Regions from separate parts of the Pseudogulbenkiania sp. FW507-F1 genome, predicted to be linked through region 1. Evidence: riboswitches for the same ligand, from Rfam matches in the RefSeq annotation. Region 1 holds a riboswitch; the other holds the start of a gene.

What was found. Region 1 has a riboswitch for glycine ahead of glyA (serine hydroxymethyltransferase). Riboswitches for the same ligand answer to the same signal wherever they lie in the genome.
Region 2: another riboswitch for glycine. It lies ahead of gcvT (glycine cleavage system aminomethyltransferase GcvT); the one in region 1 lies ahead of glyA (serine hydroxymethyltransferase).

What each region holds. Positions count from the first base shown of each region.
Region 1 covers NZ_JBYSWM010000028.1:4,867-12,530, reverse strand. The annotation lists gene AC3WG5_RS15780 (CbbQ/NirQ/NorQ/GpvN family protein) at 1-454, opposite strand, end outside; gene AC3WG5_RS15775 (cytochrome C oxidase subunit IV family protein) at 464-724, opposite strand; gene AC3WG5_RS15770 (cytochrome c oxidase subunit 3 family protein) at 882-1,472, opposite strand; gene AC3WG5_RS15765 (cbb3-type cytochrome c oxidase subunit I) at 1,586-3,031, opposite strand; gene AC3WG5_RS15760 (c-type cytochrome) at 3,077-3,502, opposite strand; gene cobA (uroporphyrinogen-III C-methyltransferase) at 3,656-4,495, shown strand; glycine riboswitch at 4,759-4,847, shown strand; gene glyA (serine hydroxymethyltransferase) at 5,102-6,358, shown strand; gene AC3WG5_RS15745 (L-serine ammonia-lyase) at 6,589-7,664, shown strand, end outside.
Region 2 covers NZ_JBYSWM010000025.1:38,279-45,942, forward strand. The annotation lists gene gcvP (aminomethyl-transferring glycine dehydrogenase) at 1-1,111, opposite strand, end outside; gene gcvH (glycine cleavage system protein GcvH) at 1,211-1,597, opposite strand; gene gcvT (glycine cleavage system aminomethyltransferase GcvT) at 1,694-2,782, opposite strand; glycine riboswitch at 2,814-2,921, opposite strand; glycine riboswitch at 2,941-3,036, opposite strand; gene gluQRS (tRNA glutamyl-Q(34) synthetase GluQRS) at 3,176-4,078, opposite strand; gene fdxA (ferredoxin FdxA) at 4,163-4,486, shown strand; gene AC3WG5_RS15200 (sensor histidine kinase) at 4,701-5,867, opposite strand; gene AC3WG5_RS15205 (chemotaxis protein) at 6,046-6,990, shown strand; gene AC3WG5_RS15210 (chemotaxis protein) at 7,039-7,664, shown strand, end outside.

The DNA of each region.
Region 1 (7,664 bases):
CGGGGTTGTACGACACCACCAGCATGAAGTCGGGCGAGGCCTCCAGCACCTCGCCGGTGCGCTCGATCGGCAGGATGCGGCGGTCGTCGGTGAGCGGGTGCAGCACCACGGTGGTGTCCTTGCGCGCCTCGACCACTTCGTCGAGATAGCAGATGCCGCCCTCGCGCACGGCGCGGGTGAGCGGGCCATCGCTCCAGTAGGTGGCGCCGTCGCCGATCAGGTGGCGGCCGACCAGATCGGCGGCGGTCAGGTCGTCGTGGCAGGACACGGTGATCAGCGGCAGGCCGAGGCGCGCCGCCATGTGGGCGACGAAGCGGGTCTTGCCGCAGCCGGTGGGGCCCTTGATCAGCACCGGCAGCTGCTGACGCCAGGCGGCCTCGAACAGCTCGCATTCGGAGCCGACCGGCTGGTAGAAAGGAACATCAAGCTGGGCCGAAACGGTGGGTGCGTTCATGGCGTTCTCTCACAGGAAACTAAAAATCAACACGGCGCTCACCAGCGCCAGCCAGCCGTGCACGGTCAGCCGCAGCCAGGCTGGGGCGTGGCGCAGGGCCATGTAGTGCTCGACGATGGCCAGACCCTTGAGCCAGGCCACCGACAACGCCGCCAGCGCAAGGTGGCCGGGGGTGAGGTGAGCGTCAGCAAGAAAAGCCGCCAGCAGGGTCAGCGCGGTCAACCACAGCCACACCCGCCAGACGGTAGGGAAATCTCTCAAAGCGTTCATAGTCATCAACTTACGCGTCGGGCCCCGGCCTCACCTTGACCAAGGGCAAGCAATAAAAATCACTCAGAACCGGTTCAGGATGTGTCGCGGGTGGCCCTCGGCTGGGCTACGCCATGGCGTCCCGATCAGGGACGTGCAACACGATCGTGGACAGGCTCTAACGTGCCACGTACACCAGCGCGAACAGCACCACCCACACCAGGTCCACCATGTGCCAGTAGGCGGCGGCGGTCTCCACACCGGCGAGCTGGCCCGGCCGGTAGCGCCCGTCGCGGGCGTACACGGCCACGGCACCGATGATCACCATGCCGAGGATGACGTGCAGGAAGTGGAAGAAGGTGAGCGACAGGTAGAACATCCAGAAGGTGTCGCTCGACAGCGTGATGCCGGCGGCGAACTTGCCGGCGAACTCGCCGCACTTGAGCACCACGAAGCCCATTCCCAGCGCCACGGTCAGCCACAGCAGACGCCGGGCGGTGCGCTGGCGATCGAGCACGAAGGCCCGCACCGCCGCCGACACGCTGGCGCTGCCGGCAATCAGCAGCAGGGTATTGACGGTGGGCACGCCCAGCGCCAGCTGGCGCTGGCCGGCGACGAAGGTGGCAGGGTCGTGCGCCCGGGCATAGCCGTAGGCGAGAAAGAACACCCCGAACACCAGCAGCTCGGCGAGGATGAAGAACCACATCGCCAGATCGCCCGGCACCTCGCGCGGGTTGGCCGAAGCCGACAGGGTTACGCTCTGGTTCATATTTGCCTCCCAGGGTCCGGCCCGGCCCCGCATCGCACACGCAGCGGGCCAAACCGGCTTCCGATAAAAAAAGGCGACCCGAATCCCCCCGGGCCGCCTTTAGCTACACACACTCAGTGGGCGGCTTCGTCGGTCTTGCCCTTGACGAAGAAGCTGATGATGTAGAGCGCGAGACCGATGAAGAACACCACACCGCTGGCTTCACGCAGCCAGTAGTAGGTCGCGGCATGGTCCTGAGCGGCCATGAACGGCATCGGCGTGGTACCCATGCGCTGCAGCGACACCTGCACGTAGCCGGCGGCGGTCAGGAACAGCGTGATGGCCACCATGGCGAGGGTCATCAGCCAGAACGACACCATCTCCAGTTTCTGGGCGCCGCGGCTGTTGGCCTCGCGACCACGCAGCTTGGGCATGGTGTAGGAGATCATCGTGATCACCACCATGGCGTAGGCACCGTAGAAGGCCATGTGACCGTGCGCGGCGGTGAGCTGGGTGCCGTGCGTCAGGTAGTTCACCGGAGCCAGCGTATGCAGGAAGCCCCACACCCCGGCGCCGAGGAAGGCCATCACACCGGTCCCCAGGGCCCACAGCACGGCGGCCTTGTTCGGATGTTCGCGACGGCGACGGTTGACCATGTTGAAGGCGAACAGCGTCATCATGAAGAACGGAATCGGTTCGATCGCCGAGAAGATCGAGCCCCACCACTGCCAGTACCCCGGGGTACCGATCCAGTAGTAGTGGTGACCGGTGCCGATGATGCCGGAGATCAGCGTCATGGCGATGATCACGTACAGCCACTTCTCCACCACCTCGCGGTCGACGCCGGTCACCTTGATCAGCACGAAGGCCAGCATGGCGCCCATGATCAGTTCCCACACGCCTTCCACCCACAGGTGCACCACGTACCACCAGAAGTACTTGTCCAGCACCAGGTTGGTCGGGTTGTAGAACGAGAACAGGAAGAAGATCGCCAGGCCCCACAGCCCCAGCATCATCACCAGGCTGACGCTGGTCTTGCGGCCGGACAGCACGGTCATCGACAGGTTGTAGAGGAAGGACAGCGCCACCAGCACGATCCCCACCTTGGTGATGGTGGGCTGCTCCAGGAACTCGCGTCCCATGGTCGGCAGGATCTCGTTATGGGTCAGCTGGGCCAGCGTGGCGTACGGTACCGACAGGTAGCCGACGATGGTCAGGGCGCCCGCCACCAGGAACACCCAGAAGGTGATGATGGCGAGTTTAGGACTGTGCAGCTCCCGTTCCGACTCCTCCGGAATCATGTAGTAACCGGCGCCCATGAAGCCGAACAGCAGCCACACGATCAACAGGTTGGTGTGCACCATGCGCGCCACGTTGAACGGAATTTCCGGGAACAGGAAATCACCGATCACGTACTGCAGGCCCATGATCAGGCCGAACACGATCTGGCCGAAGAACAGCCCGATGGCGGCAATGAAGTAAGGCTTGGCTACCGCCTGCGAGCGGTATTTCAGCCGGGTGGCGGCGTGTTCCTCCACACCCCGAGGGGTGTCGAGAACCGCCGTGGTCGAGGTACTCATGCGAATCTCCCTAAATCTGACAAGAATTCATCCCGCTCGGCAGCCTTAGCCTTCGATGTTGGGCGGCCAGTTGTTGGTATTGATCTCGGAGCTGTACTTGAGGAAGGCGACCAGGTCGTCCAGTTCGCCGTCGGTCAGATGGAACTGCGGCATCTGGCGACGACCCGGGGCGCCGGTCGGCTGACCCTTGATCCAGGCCTTGATGAACTCCGGTCCGCGGCGCTGGTAGACGTTGCCCAGTTCCGGCGCAAAGTAGGCGCCCTCACCCAACAGGGTGTGGCAGCCGATACAGTTGCGCGTCTCCCAGATGTTCTTGCCGCGCGCGACCTGCTCGGTCAGGTTGACGCGGTTGTCGCGCTTGGGCAGCGCCTGGGTGGTATCGAACGTCAATGCAAGAAACAACAGAAAGAAAAACACCGCCCCACCATAGAAAATATTGCGGGCGGTCGACTTGGTGAAGCTGGCGCTCATACGGCCTCCTATCACATATCACCGGAAACACCCGGTGCCTGGGGTAAACTGTATGGGCGATACATGTTTACGACATTGATGCGAATCAACGATTTCCCGGCCGCGCCATTCCTACACTTGCGCCATTGTCATCGCCTTGCTGCAGGAGTCCGCATGAACCACCCCGCCTCTCCCCCCCTCTCGGCAGCGGCCGCCAGCGCCGCTCAGACCGCCTCCGCCAACGACGACTTTCCCCCCGGCACGGTCTGTCTGATCGGCGCCGGACCGGGTGATCCGGAGCTCATCACGGTCAAGGGACTGGCCCGGTTGCAACGAGCCGAGGTGGTGCTGTACGACCACCTGGTCGACCCCGCCGTGCTGGCACTGGCGTCGCCCTCGGCCTGGCGCATTGACGTCGGCAAGGAAGCCAGCCGCCACACCTTGCCGCAGGGCGAGATCAACGCCCTGCTGATCCGCCAGGCACGCCAGGGCCGGCGCGTGGCGCGCCTCAAGGGCGGCGACCCGTTCCTGTTCGGCCGCGGCGGCGAAGAGGTCCAGGCGCTGGCCGAGGCCGGCATTCCGTGCGAAGTGATCCCCGGCATCACCGCCGCCTGCGGTGCCGCGGCGCGCGGGCTGATCCCGCTCACCCACCGCGACCACGCCCAAGGCGTGAGCTTCGTCACCGGCCACCGCCGCGACGGCGAAGACGAACTCGAGTGGACGCGCCACACCGGCGCCGAGGAAACCCTGGTGATCTACATGGGCCTGGCCGAAGCGGCGCGCATCTGTGCCGAGCTGATGCGCCACGGCCGCCCCGGCACCACCCCCGCCGCCGTGATCGAGCGCGCCACCACGCCGCAGCAGCGCATCGTCAGCGCCGACCTGGCCACCCTGCCGGCACGCATCGCGGCGGCCGGCGTGCGTCCGCCAGCCTTGCTGATCATCGGCGAGGTGGTGCGGCTCTACCCGACGCTGAGCGCCGCCTCAGCCCCCGTGGCAGCCGCGCCGGCATGAGCCTGCCGGCACGCACCGGAAGTGTTGCATCGACCCGACACCGGCCCCGAGCAGGGCCGGCGCGCATCGGCCCGGCGGTAGCGGCTCGGCAGCTCAACAGCCGACCAGTTTCGTCACCAAAGCGACTATTCTCCCCGCCGGCTCCCCGCGTCGGCGGGCACCGCCGACACCCTGCCCGCTGCGCCGCGTCCGTGCCGCCGCCGGCGCGTGACGAATCACGTTGACAGGCTGCGGCGGCATCTCTAGATTCGGCACCAGCCGCGTCAAACATTGCGGGAGAGACCACCTTGAGCGGTGGCGCCGAAGGGGTATCGCCCCAGAAACTCTCAGGCAAAAGAACCGCAATGTCGTTCGGCTCTCTGGAGAGTAGGCCCGTGAGGCCTCGCCGAAGGAAGCATGGCCGGGTGCCCGTCACCCCGCCGTAATCTCTCAGGCAAAAGGACAGAGGGGGCGTCATCTGACCTGTGTCGGATGGGGACCCGCGTCCGTGCCGTTGCACCCGCCCTTTACCCCTTCCCTCGCCCGTGCGGGCCACAGGTCGACACCAACGACCGGGCACGCGGCGGCCGCCATTGGCCGCCGGCCCTGCAACAACAAGGACAGCACATGTTTACCCAGGATATGCAGATTGCCGGCTTCGACGACGCCCTGTGGAACGCGCTGGAGGCCGAGCGCCAGCGCCAGGAAGATCACATCGAGCTGATCGCCTCCGAAAACTACACCAGCCCGCGCGTGATGCAGGCGCAGGGCTCGCAACTCACCAACAAATATGCCGAAGGCTACCCCGGCAAGCGCTACTACGGCGGCTGCGAGCACGTCGACGTGGTCGAGCAGCTCGCCATCGACCGCGCCAAGCAGCTGTTCGGCGCCGACTACGCCAACGTGCAGCCGCACTCCGGCTCGCAGGCCAACGCCGCCGTCTACATGGCGCTCTTGGAACCGCACGACACCGTGCTGGGCATGAGCCTGGCGCACGGCGGCCATCTCACCCACGGCGCCAAGGTCAACTTCTCCGGCAAGATCTACAACGCGGTACAGTACGGCCTCAACCCGGACACCGGCGAGATCGACTACGACGAAGTGCAAAGGTTGGCCGAAGAACACAAGCCGAAGATGATCGTGGCCGGCTTCTCCGCCTACTCCCTGGTGCTCGACTTCGCCCGCTTCCGCGAAATCGCCGACAGCGTCGGTGCCTACCTGTTCGTCGACATGGCGCACGTCGCCGGCCTGGTCGCCGCCGGGCTCTACCCGAACCCGGTGCCGTTCGCCGACGTCGTCACCACCACCACCCACAAGACCCTGCGCGGCCCGCGCGGCGGCCTGATCCTGTGCAAGAGCAACCCGGAGCTGGAGAAGAAGTTCAACTCGCTGGTGTTCCCCGGCATCCAGGGCGGCCCGCTGATGCACGTCATCGCCGCCAAGGCGGTGGCCTTCCTCGAGGCGCAGCAGCCGGAATTCAAGGCCTACCAGCAACAGGTCATCGCCAACGCCCGCGCCATGGTCACGGTGTTCCAGAACCGCGGTTACAGCGTGGTGTCCAACAAGACGGACGACCACCTGTTCCTGCTGTCGCTGATCAGCCAGGGGCTGACCGGCAAGGCGGCTGACGCGGCACTGGGCGCGGCGCACATCACGGTGAACAAGAACGCCGTGCCGAACGACCCGCAAAGCCCGTTCGTCACCAGCGGCATCCGCATCGGCACCCCGGCCGTCACCACGCGCGGCTTCAAGGAAGCCGAAGTGGAGCGCGTGGCCGGCTGGATCTGCGACATCCTCGACGACATCGAGAACCCGGCGGTGATCGAGCGCGTCAAGCACCAGGTGGCCGAGCTGTGCGCAGCTTTCCCGGTGTACCGCGGCTAAGAACCCGCCTCACGATCGGTCGCGCACGCCGCAGGATGGGGGCAATTCAGAGGAACCCATCATCGATGGATTTCCCATCCTGCGATGAGGACAATGCCAACAGCCCTCTCGGAAACGTGGCAGGATCGTGACCCTTGATCAAGTTTTACCCCGGCCGGAAACGGCCGGGGGTTGTCTCCCGAATTCATCAGGCCCCCGCCTAGCGGGGTGCCGTAGCAAGAGAAGCAACCATGGCAATCAGCGTCTTTGACCTGTTCAAGATCGGTATCGGCCCGTCCAGTTCGCACACCGTGGGGCCGATGCGTGCCGCGCGCCAGTTCGTCGCCCGGCTGGAGAAGGACGGCCTGCTGGAAAGAGTGGCCAGCGTGCGCAGCGAGCTGTTCGGCTCACTCGGCGCCACCGGCAAGGGCCACGGCTCGGACGTGGCGGTACTGCTCGGCCTGCAGGGCGAACTACCGGACGAAGTCGACACCGACGCGGTGCCGGCCATGGTGGCAGCAATCCGCAGCAACAAACGGCTGTCGCTGCTCGGCCAGCACGAAGTGGTGTTCACCGAGCCGGAGCACCTGGTGCTGCACAAGCGCAAGTCGCTGCCCTTCCACCCCAACGGCATGACCTTCGAGGCCCGCGACGACGCCGGCAACGTGCTCGACAAGCGCGCCTACTACTCGGTAGGTGGTGGCTTCGTGGTGGACGAGGCGGCGGTGGAGGCCGGCTTCGTGCCGCCCGGCGCCACCGAGCTGCGCCATCCCTTCAACAACGCCGCCGAGCTGCTGGCGCTGTGCAAGGAGCACAACAAGCCGATCAGCCAGATCATGCTGGAGAACGAACTGGCCTGGCGTAGCGAGGAAGAAGTGCGCGCCGGCCTGCTCAACATCTGGCACGTGATGCAGGCGTGCGTGAAACGCGGCTGCGCCCACGAAGGCATCCTGCCCGGCGGCATGAAAGTCAAGCGCCGCGCCGCCGATATGCACCGCAAGCTGCTGGCGGCGCCCGAGGCCAGCCTGCGCGACCCGCTCACGGTGATCGACTGGGTCAACCTCTACGCGCTGGCGGTAAACGAAGAGAACGCCGGCGGCGGCCGCGTGGTGACCGCGCCGACCAACGGCGCGGCCGGCATCGTGCCGGCGGTGCTGCACTACTATTCCCGCTTCGTGCCCGGCGCCAATGAAGACGGCGTGGTGCGCTTCCTGTTGACGGCCGGCGCCATCGGCATCCTGTTCAAGCTCAACGCCTCGATCTCGGGGGCGGAAGTCGGCTGCCAGGGCGAAGTCGGCTCGGCCTGTTCGATGGCAGCGGGCGGGTT
Region 2 (7,664 bases), on a different contig from region 1:
CCGCGTGGGCGAAGATGGCCGCCAGGCGGTGGATGCGGGCGGCGATGCGCTTCACGCCCTCGGCGCCGTGGTACACGGCGTACATGCCGGCGATGTTGGCCAGCAGCACCTGCGAGGTACAAATATTGGAGTTGGCCTTCTCGCGGCGGATGTGCTGCTCGCGGGTCTGCAGCGCCATGCGCAGCGCGGTCTTGCCCTTGGCATCGACCGACACGCCGATGATGCGGCCCGGAGCGGAGCGCTTCATCTCGTCCTTGAACGCGAAGTAGGCGGCGTGCGGGCCACCGAAGCCCATCGGCACGCCAAAGCGCTGGGTGTTGCCCACCGCCACGTCGGCGCCCATTTCGCCCGGCGACTTCAGCGCCACCAACGCCATCACGTCGGCCGCGACGATGGCCAGCGCGCCCTTGGCCTTGACCGCGGCGATGTACGGGGTCAGGTCCAACAGTTCGCCGGATTCGCCCGGGTACTGGAACAGCGCGCCGAAGTAGTCGCCGTTGCCGGCCTCTTCCGGATGGCCCAGCACCAGTTCGAAGCCGAAGTACTCGGCACGGGTCTTCATCACGTCCAGCGTCTGCGGCAGCACGCGGCTGTCGACGAAGAACTGCTCGGACTTGGACTTGGACACGCGGCGCGCCATAGCCATGGCTTCGGCGGCGGCAGTGGCTTCGTCCAGCAGCGAGGCGTTGGCGATTTCCAGCCCGGTGAGATCGATGATCATCTGCTGGAAATTCAGCAGCGCTTCCAGGCGGCCCTGGGCGATTTCGGCCTGGTACGGGGTATAGGCGGTGTACCAGCCCGGGTTTTCCAGCACGTTGCGCAGGATCACACCCGGGGTGAGCACCGGGTAGTAACCCAGGCCGATGAAGGATTTGTTCACCACGTTCTTGCTGGCGACCGCTTTCAGGTCGGCCAGCGCGTCGGCTTCACGCTGCGCCGGCGGCAGGTCCAGCGCGCGGTTGAAGCGGATGTTGGCCGGTACGGTCTGGGCCACCAGGTCCTCGAAGGAGCCGGCGCCGACGTAGGCCAGCATCTCGGCCTTCTCGGTCTCGCACGGGCCGATATGGCGTTCGATGAATTCGTTGTGGTTAAACAGGGTAGAGAGTGTCATGTTGCAAGTATCCGGATGCAAGAGGACTATGGGCCGGCGCCGCCGGCCCCATAAAAACAAAAGCCTCGCGCCCTGGGACGCGAGGCCGGTTCGGCTCGATCAGGCGCCGATTTCCTGGGCGTACTGTTCGGCGTTGAGCAGCTTGTCGAGGTCGGCGACGTTGCTCGGCTTGACCTTGAAGAACCAGCCCTGGCCGTACGGCTCGCTGTTGGCCAGTTCCGGCGCGGCTTCCAGTTCACCGTTCACGGCCACCACTTCGCCTTCGATCGGCGCGTACACGTCGGAAGCGGCCTTCACCGACTCCACCACGCCAGCCTGTTCGCCGTCACCCAGCACGGCACCCACTTTCGGCAGCTCGACGAACACGATGTCGCCCAGCAGTTCCTGGGCATGTTCGGTAATGCCCACGGTCACGGTGCCGTCTGCTTCCAGGCGCAGCCATTCGTGGCTGGATACGTATTTCAATTCGGCGGGGATTTGGCTCATTACTGCATCTCCAATGTAGAAAAGGTTGATGACGGGGCCTTGCCGCCCCGTCCGGAAGCGGGCCTGGCCCGCCTCCACTCAGTCCGGATACTCGGCTTAATTAAAGACTTTTTTGCCGTTGCGAACAAACGGCATCTTGACCACGCGCACCTCGGTCAGCGTGCCGCGCAGATCGACCTGGGCGGTCTCGCCGGTCGCAGCCGGTACGCGGGCGATGGCGATGGAATGCTTCAGCGTCGGCGAGAAAGTGCCGCTGGTGATGACGCCTTCGCCGGCGCCCTCGACCACCACCTTCTGCCCCTCGCGCAGCACGCCGCGCCCTTCCAGCACCAGGCCGACCTGCTTCATCGCGACGCCGGCGGCTTTCTGCGCTTCCAGCGCCTGACGGCCGATGAAGTCGCGCTCGGCCGGTTCCCAGGCGATGGTCCAGCCCATCCCGGCCGCCAGCGGCGACACGGTCTCGTCCATGTCGTGGCCGTACAGGTTCATGCCGGCTTCGAGACGCAGCGTGTCGCGCGCGCCCAAACCGATCGGCGCCACGCCGGCCGCCAGCAATTCGCGGAAGAAGGCCGGCGCCTCGGTGGCCGGCACCATGATTTCCAGGCCGTCTTCGCCGGTATAGCCGGTTCGCGCAAAGAACCAGTCGCCTGCAGGCAAGCCCTGGAAGATTTTCAGAGATTTAATAGCGTCTGCCAGCGTCGGCTTCACCGAGCACACTTTGGCAATGGCGTTGGGGCCTTGCACGGCCAGCATGGCCAGATCGCGACGCACCTTCAGCGTCACATCGAAACCGGCTTTCTGCTGCTCCATCCAGGCCAGGTCCTTGTCGGTGGTACCGGCGTTGACCACCATGCGGTAGCCGTACGAAGTCAGATAGACGATCAGGTCGTCCACCACGCCGCCGTCGGCGTTGAGCATGCCGGAATACAGTGCCTTGCCCTCGAAGCCCAGCTTGGCGACGTCGTTGGCGATCAGCTTCTGCAGCCAGGCCTTGGCGTCCGCACCGGTGATGTCGATCACGGTCATGTGGGAGACATCGAACATGCCGGCGTCGCTGCGCACCTGCTCGTGCTCTTTCAGCTGCGAGCCATAATGGATGGGCATTTCCCAGCCGGCAAAATCGACCATCTTGGCGCCGGCGGCGAGGTGTTCGTCAAACAGGGGGGTACGTTTCGGGGCCGTCATGCGGAGTCCTTCAGGGTGCGTTCATCCTTCTATACACCCCTCTGTCCCTACACCTGAGATTTTCCGACTGGTGCAGCACCAGCCGTTAGCCCCTTCGGTGGGCGCCTGGAACCAGGCGCCGCTCTCCAGATTCGGCGGGCCGCCCATGGAACGACGGCCCGATCCTCGCAGTCCTTTTGCCTGAGCGATTGCGGGTGCACTTGCGCCTTCGGCGGCGGCCGGCTTGCGCGGCCACTCTCTCCTGCTAGATGGGGCAAGATTATCGGCGCTGGCCGCCGGTCTGGCAAGCCGCACGCGGCTGCATGCCGCGATTATGTAGGCGCAGCGCCACGTTACTTCCCCACACAATAACCAACAGCAGCCCTTCCCCGACCAAGTTGGCCGAAGCCCGGCTCACACCGTCACCGGCCCGGCCGGCACCTTGTCCAATGACCAATGCCCGCGCGCCCAGGCCCACAACTCGGCCAGGCTGCCGCATTCGTTCGGCGGCACATGCCCGAGGCGCTGCAACGCACGGCGCAGCTCCGCTGCCGCTGCCGCCGGGGCAATCGCCGGCGCCAGCGTCTGCTTGGACAGCTTCTCGCCGGCCGCGTTGACCATCAGCGGCAAGTGGCAGTAACTCGGGGTAGACACTCCCAGCGCCCGCTGCACGGCGATCTGGCGCGGCGTCGACACCAAGAGGTCGGCGCCGCGCACGATATCGGTGACGCCCTGCGCGGCATCGTCCACCACCACCGCCAGCTGGTAGGCCCAGAAGCCGTCGGCACGCAGCAGCACGAAATCGCCAATGTCGCGCTCCAGATCCTGGCGGTACTCGCCCTGCAAGCGATCGACGAACACCGTCTCGCCCGGTGCCACGCGTAGCCGCCAGGCACGGCCGGCGCGCCCCGCCACGCAGCCGTTGCGGCAGGTTCCCGGGTAGACGTAGCCGTCCACCCCGCGGCGAGCGTGTGCCGCGATCTCCTTGCGCGTACAGCCACAGGCGTACGCCAGGCCATCGCGGGTCAGCTGGTCCAGCGCGGCGCGGTACAGCTCGTGGCGCCGGCTCTGGTATTCCACTGCGCCATCCCACTCGAAACCCAGCGCCTCGAGCGTCTGCAGGATGGCCGAAGCAGCGCCGGCCACCTCGCGCGGCGGGTCGAGGTCCTCCATACGCAACAGCCAGACGCCGCCGCGCGTGCGCGCCTCCAGATAGCTGCCGACGGCGGTGGTCAACGAACCGGCATGCAATAAACCGGTCGGACTGGGGGCAAAACGGCCACGATAGGGCAAGGAGGGAACGAAGCCAGACATCATCGGAAAACAGCCGGGAAAATCAAACGATGGCAAAATTGGCTAGACTGTTGAGTGTCAGCGCCCAAATCGCCAAAGGAAAATGCAATGGCCTACGTTGTAACCGAAGCTTGTATCAAATGCAAATACACCGACTGCGTCGATGTCTGTCCGGTCGACTGCTTCCATGAAGGCCCCAATTTCCTCGCCATCGACCCGGACGAATGCATCGATTGCACCCTGTGCGTCGCCGAGTGCCCGGTCGAAGCGATCTACGCCGAAGACGACGTACCGGCCGACCAGTTGCATTTCATCGAGATCAACGACCGGCTGTCCAAAGTCTGGCCGGTGATCGCCGCCAAGAAGGACCCCCTGCCGGATCACGAAGACTGGGCCAAGGTCACCGGCAAGACCCAGTACCTGGAAGAATAATTAAGGGGCCATCAGGCAAAACCCTGCTGGCGTTATTGCACTCGCATGCGAATCCTTCGCCGGACAAATCCCTGCGTGCCAATCTTTGAATTGGCTCAGCGATAGATTTGCACGCAGAGATTGGCCCGGCAAGCCCTTGCCATCCTGCCTGTACGGTGCACACACCACGACCAGTGCCCATAGCCGTGATCGCGGGGACGGCAAGCGGCTCGGCTCACGCCAGCGGTAGCCGCACCTCGAAGCAGGCGCCCCCGCCCTCGCGGTTGCCCGCACACACGCTGCCGTGCAGTTCCTCCACCACTTTCTTGACGATGGCGAGCCCCAGCCCGGTCCCCCCGGAGCGCGTGGTAAAGAACGGTTCGAACACCCGCTCCAGCAACTCGTCGCCCAGCCCCGGGCCCTCGTCGACCACGCACAGCCGCACTGCGCCGCCCTCCAGCCGGGCGCCCAGCACCACGCACTGGCCTTCTACGGAAAAGTGCAGCGCGTTCTCCAGCAGATTGACCAGGATGCCCACCAGCGCCTTGCGGTCTCCCGCCACCCGCACCGGCTCGCCCAGCGCAAAGTCACAGTCCAGCCGCACCGCCCGCGCGGCGTAATGAGGCTGCACCACGGCACGGACTTCTTCCAGCAACCCGGCCACGTCCAGCAGCTCGAGCTCGCTCACCTGCCCCCTGACGAAGCTCAGCATGTTCTGGATCAGCCCTTCCAGCGCCTTCAAACGAGCCAGGCTCTTGTCGATGAAGCGCTCTCGCTCCGCCTCCCCCAGGCTGGGCTGGCGCAAGTTGGCGGTGTAGAGCATGGCGGTCGCCAGCGGAGTACGCAGCTGATGCGCCAGCGACGCCGCCATACTGCCCATCGAGGCCAGTTTCTGCTGCTGCGCCAGCTCGCTCGAGAGCTGGTGCAGGTGCGTGACGTCGTGCAGCAGCACGATCTGCCCGCCCAATTCCGGCAGGTCCTGGTACTGCAGCGTGATGCGGCGCGGTGGCTGCTCGCCACAACGCGGTAACAAGAAGGTGTTATCAATGTCGGTCGGCTGGAAGCCGGCCAGCACCTCCGGCCATGACCGTCCCCGCACCGACGCCCCCAGCATCGCCTCGGCGGCGGAGTTTTCAGTCTGCACCCGACCATCGACCAGCAACTCAACCACGCCGGCCGGCAGCGCCTCCAGCAACATGCCGAGCCGCTCGGCCAACGCCGCGTTATTCGAGAGTTGACGCCTAAGCTCGTTATTGGCCTCGTCCAGTTGCGCATTCAGCACATTGACCTGCCCCTGCAGCTGGTTGTAGGCATCGATCAATTGGCCGGAAACGGCATTGAACTGGGCAAACGCCTGCTCCAGTGTTTGCTGGTCGTGCAAGTTTGAAACAGTTTTTGTCATTCACCACAACACATTTGTAAAAACTGATTAATCAGTATGATAATTATCCAAACCGGTTAAGCCAATCTGGGGTACATTTGCCGTAATGGACGGAGCCAGTGGCCCCCGACACCCTAATAACGGGCGTATCGACACTCCAAACGATACTCCCAAAAAACATGATGCAGCGGAGGTTTCCGTGTCAGAACTTCTTAAAAAGATTGATGCCCGCACCAAGCTCGCCGGCACCAACAAGCTCGAAATCCTGTTGTTCTCCCTCGGAGAAGATCAACGAACCGGGCGCAAGGAAGTTTTCGGGATTAACGTCTTCAAGGTGCGCGAGGTCATGCGCACACCTGAAATCACCTCCGCGCCAGAAATGCCGTCTTCCGTGGAAGGCATGGTCAGCCTGCGTGGCGCGCTCGTGCCCATCATCGATCTGGCCAAGTACGCCGGCATCGTCACCGAGAAGAAACCCGAAATCATGATCGTGACCGAATATAACGGTCACACCCAGGGGTTCCTGGTCGAGGCCGTCGACACCATCCTGCGGCTCGACTGGTCGGCCATGCGCGTGCCACCGGAAATGATCACCAACCGCATGGGCGGGCTGGTCACCGCCGTGACCGAGCTCAACAACACCCTGGTCATGATGATGGACGTCGAGAAAGTCCTGGCCGAGACCTCGCTCACCGACGACGCCCATCACTTCCTGAACATCGAGCCGATCAAGGAAGAGCGCATGATCTTCTTCGCCGACGACTCGGTCGTCGCGCGCAAACAGATCGAACGCACCCTGGAAGCCATGAACGTCAAGTACGCCTACGCCATCAACGGCATGCGCGCCTGGGACGAACTCCAGCGGATGGCCGCCCAGGCCGACCTCTCCGGCCGCAAGCTCTGTGACATCGTCAACCTGGTACTGACCGACGTGGAAATGCCGGAAATGGACGGCTACATGCTGACCAAGCTCATCAAGAGCGACCCGCGCTTTGCCGGCATTCCGGTGCTGATGCACTCCTCGCTGTCGGGCAACTCCAACCAGAAGCTCGGCGAATCGGTCGGTGTCGACTCCTACGTTTCCAAGTTCGAAGCCCAAAAACTGGCGATCAAGCTGCGCGAAATGCTGCACATCGGCAAGTAACGCACCACTGACGACCGCACTCAAAAAAGAAATCGGGAAAGGTTTGACATGCCAGCCACCGACGCTACCCTGCTCGCCAATATCGATGCCCGCACCAAGCTGGTCGGCTCCAACAAGATGGAGATCCTGCTGTTCTCGCTGGGCACGCGGGAAACCTTCGGCATCAACGTCTTCAAGGTCCGCGAAGTATCGCAGACCCCGACCATCACCAAGACCCCGAACATGCCGTTCGGGGTGGAAGGCGTCCTCTCGCTGCGCGGCAACATCATCCCGATCATCTCGCTCGCCCGCTTCATCGGTGCCAACGATCCGGCCAAGAAGTATGAAACCATGATCGTCACCGAATTCAACAAAAGCACCCAGGCCTTCCTGGTCGATTCGGTGGACCGCATCATCCGCGTCGACTGGGACAAGGTGCGCTCACCCGACAACATGATGTCGGGCAGTGCCGCGACGGCTGGCGAGGTGGCTTCGGCCAGCGGCATGAACCTGATCACCGCTATTACCGAACTGGAAGATGGCAAGCTGGTATCGATTCTGGACGTGGAACAGATCCTGGCCAGCGTGGTGGGCGAACCGCGCCTGCCCGAGCTGCCAACCGCCCAGCTCGAAGCCGACCAGTACGTGTTCTTTGTCGACGATTCGGTGGTGGCGCGCAAGGAGATCACCGGCGT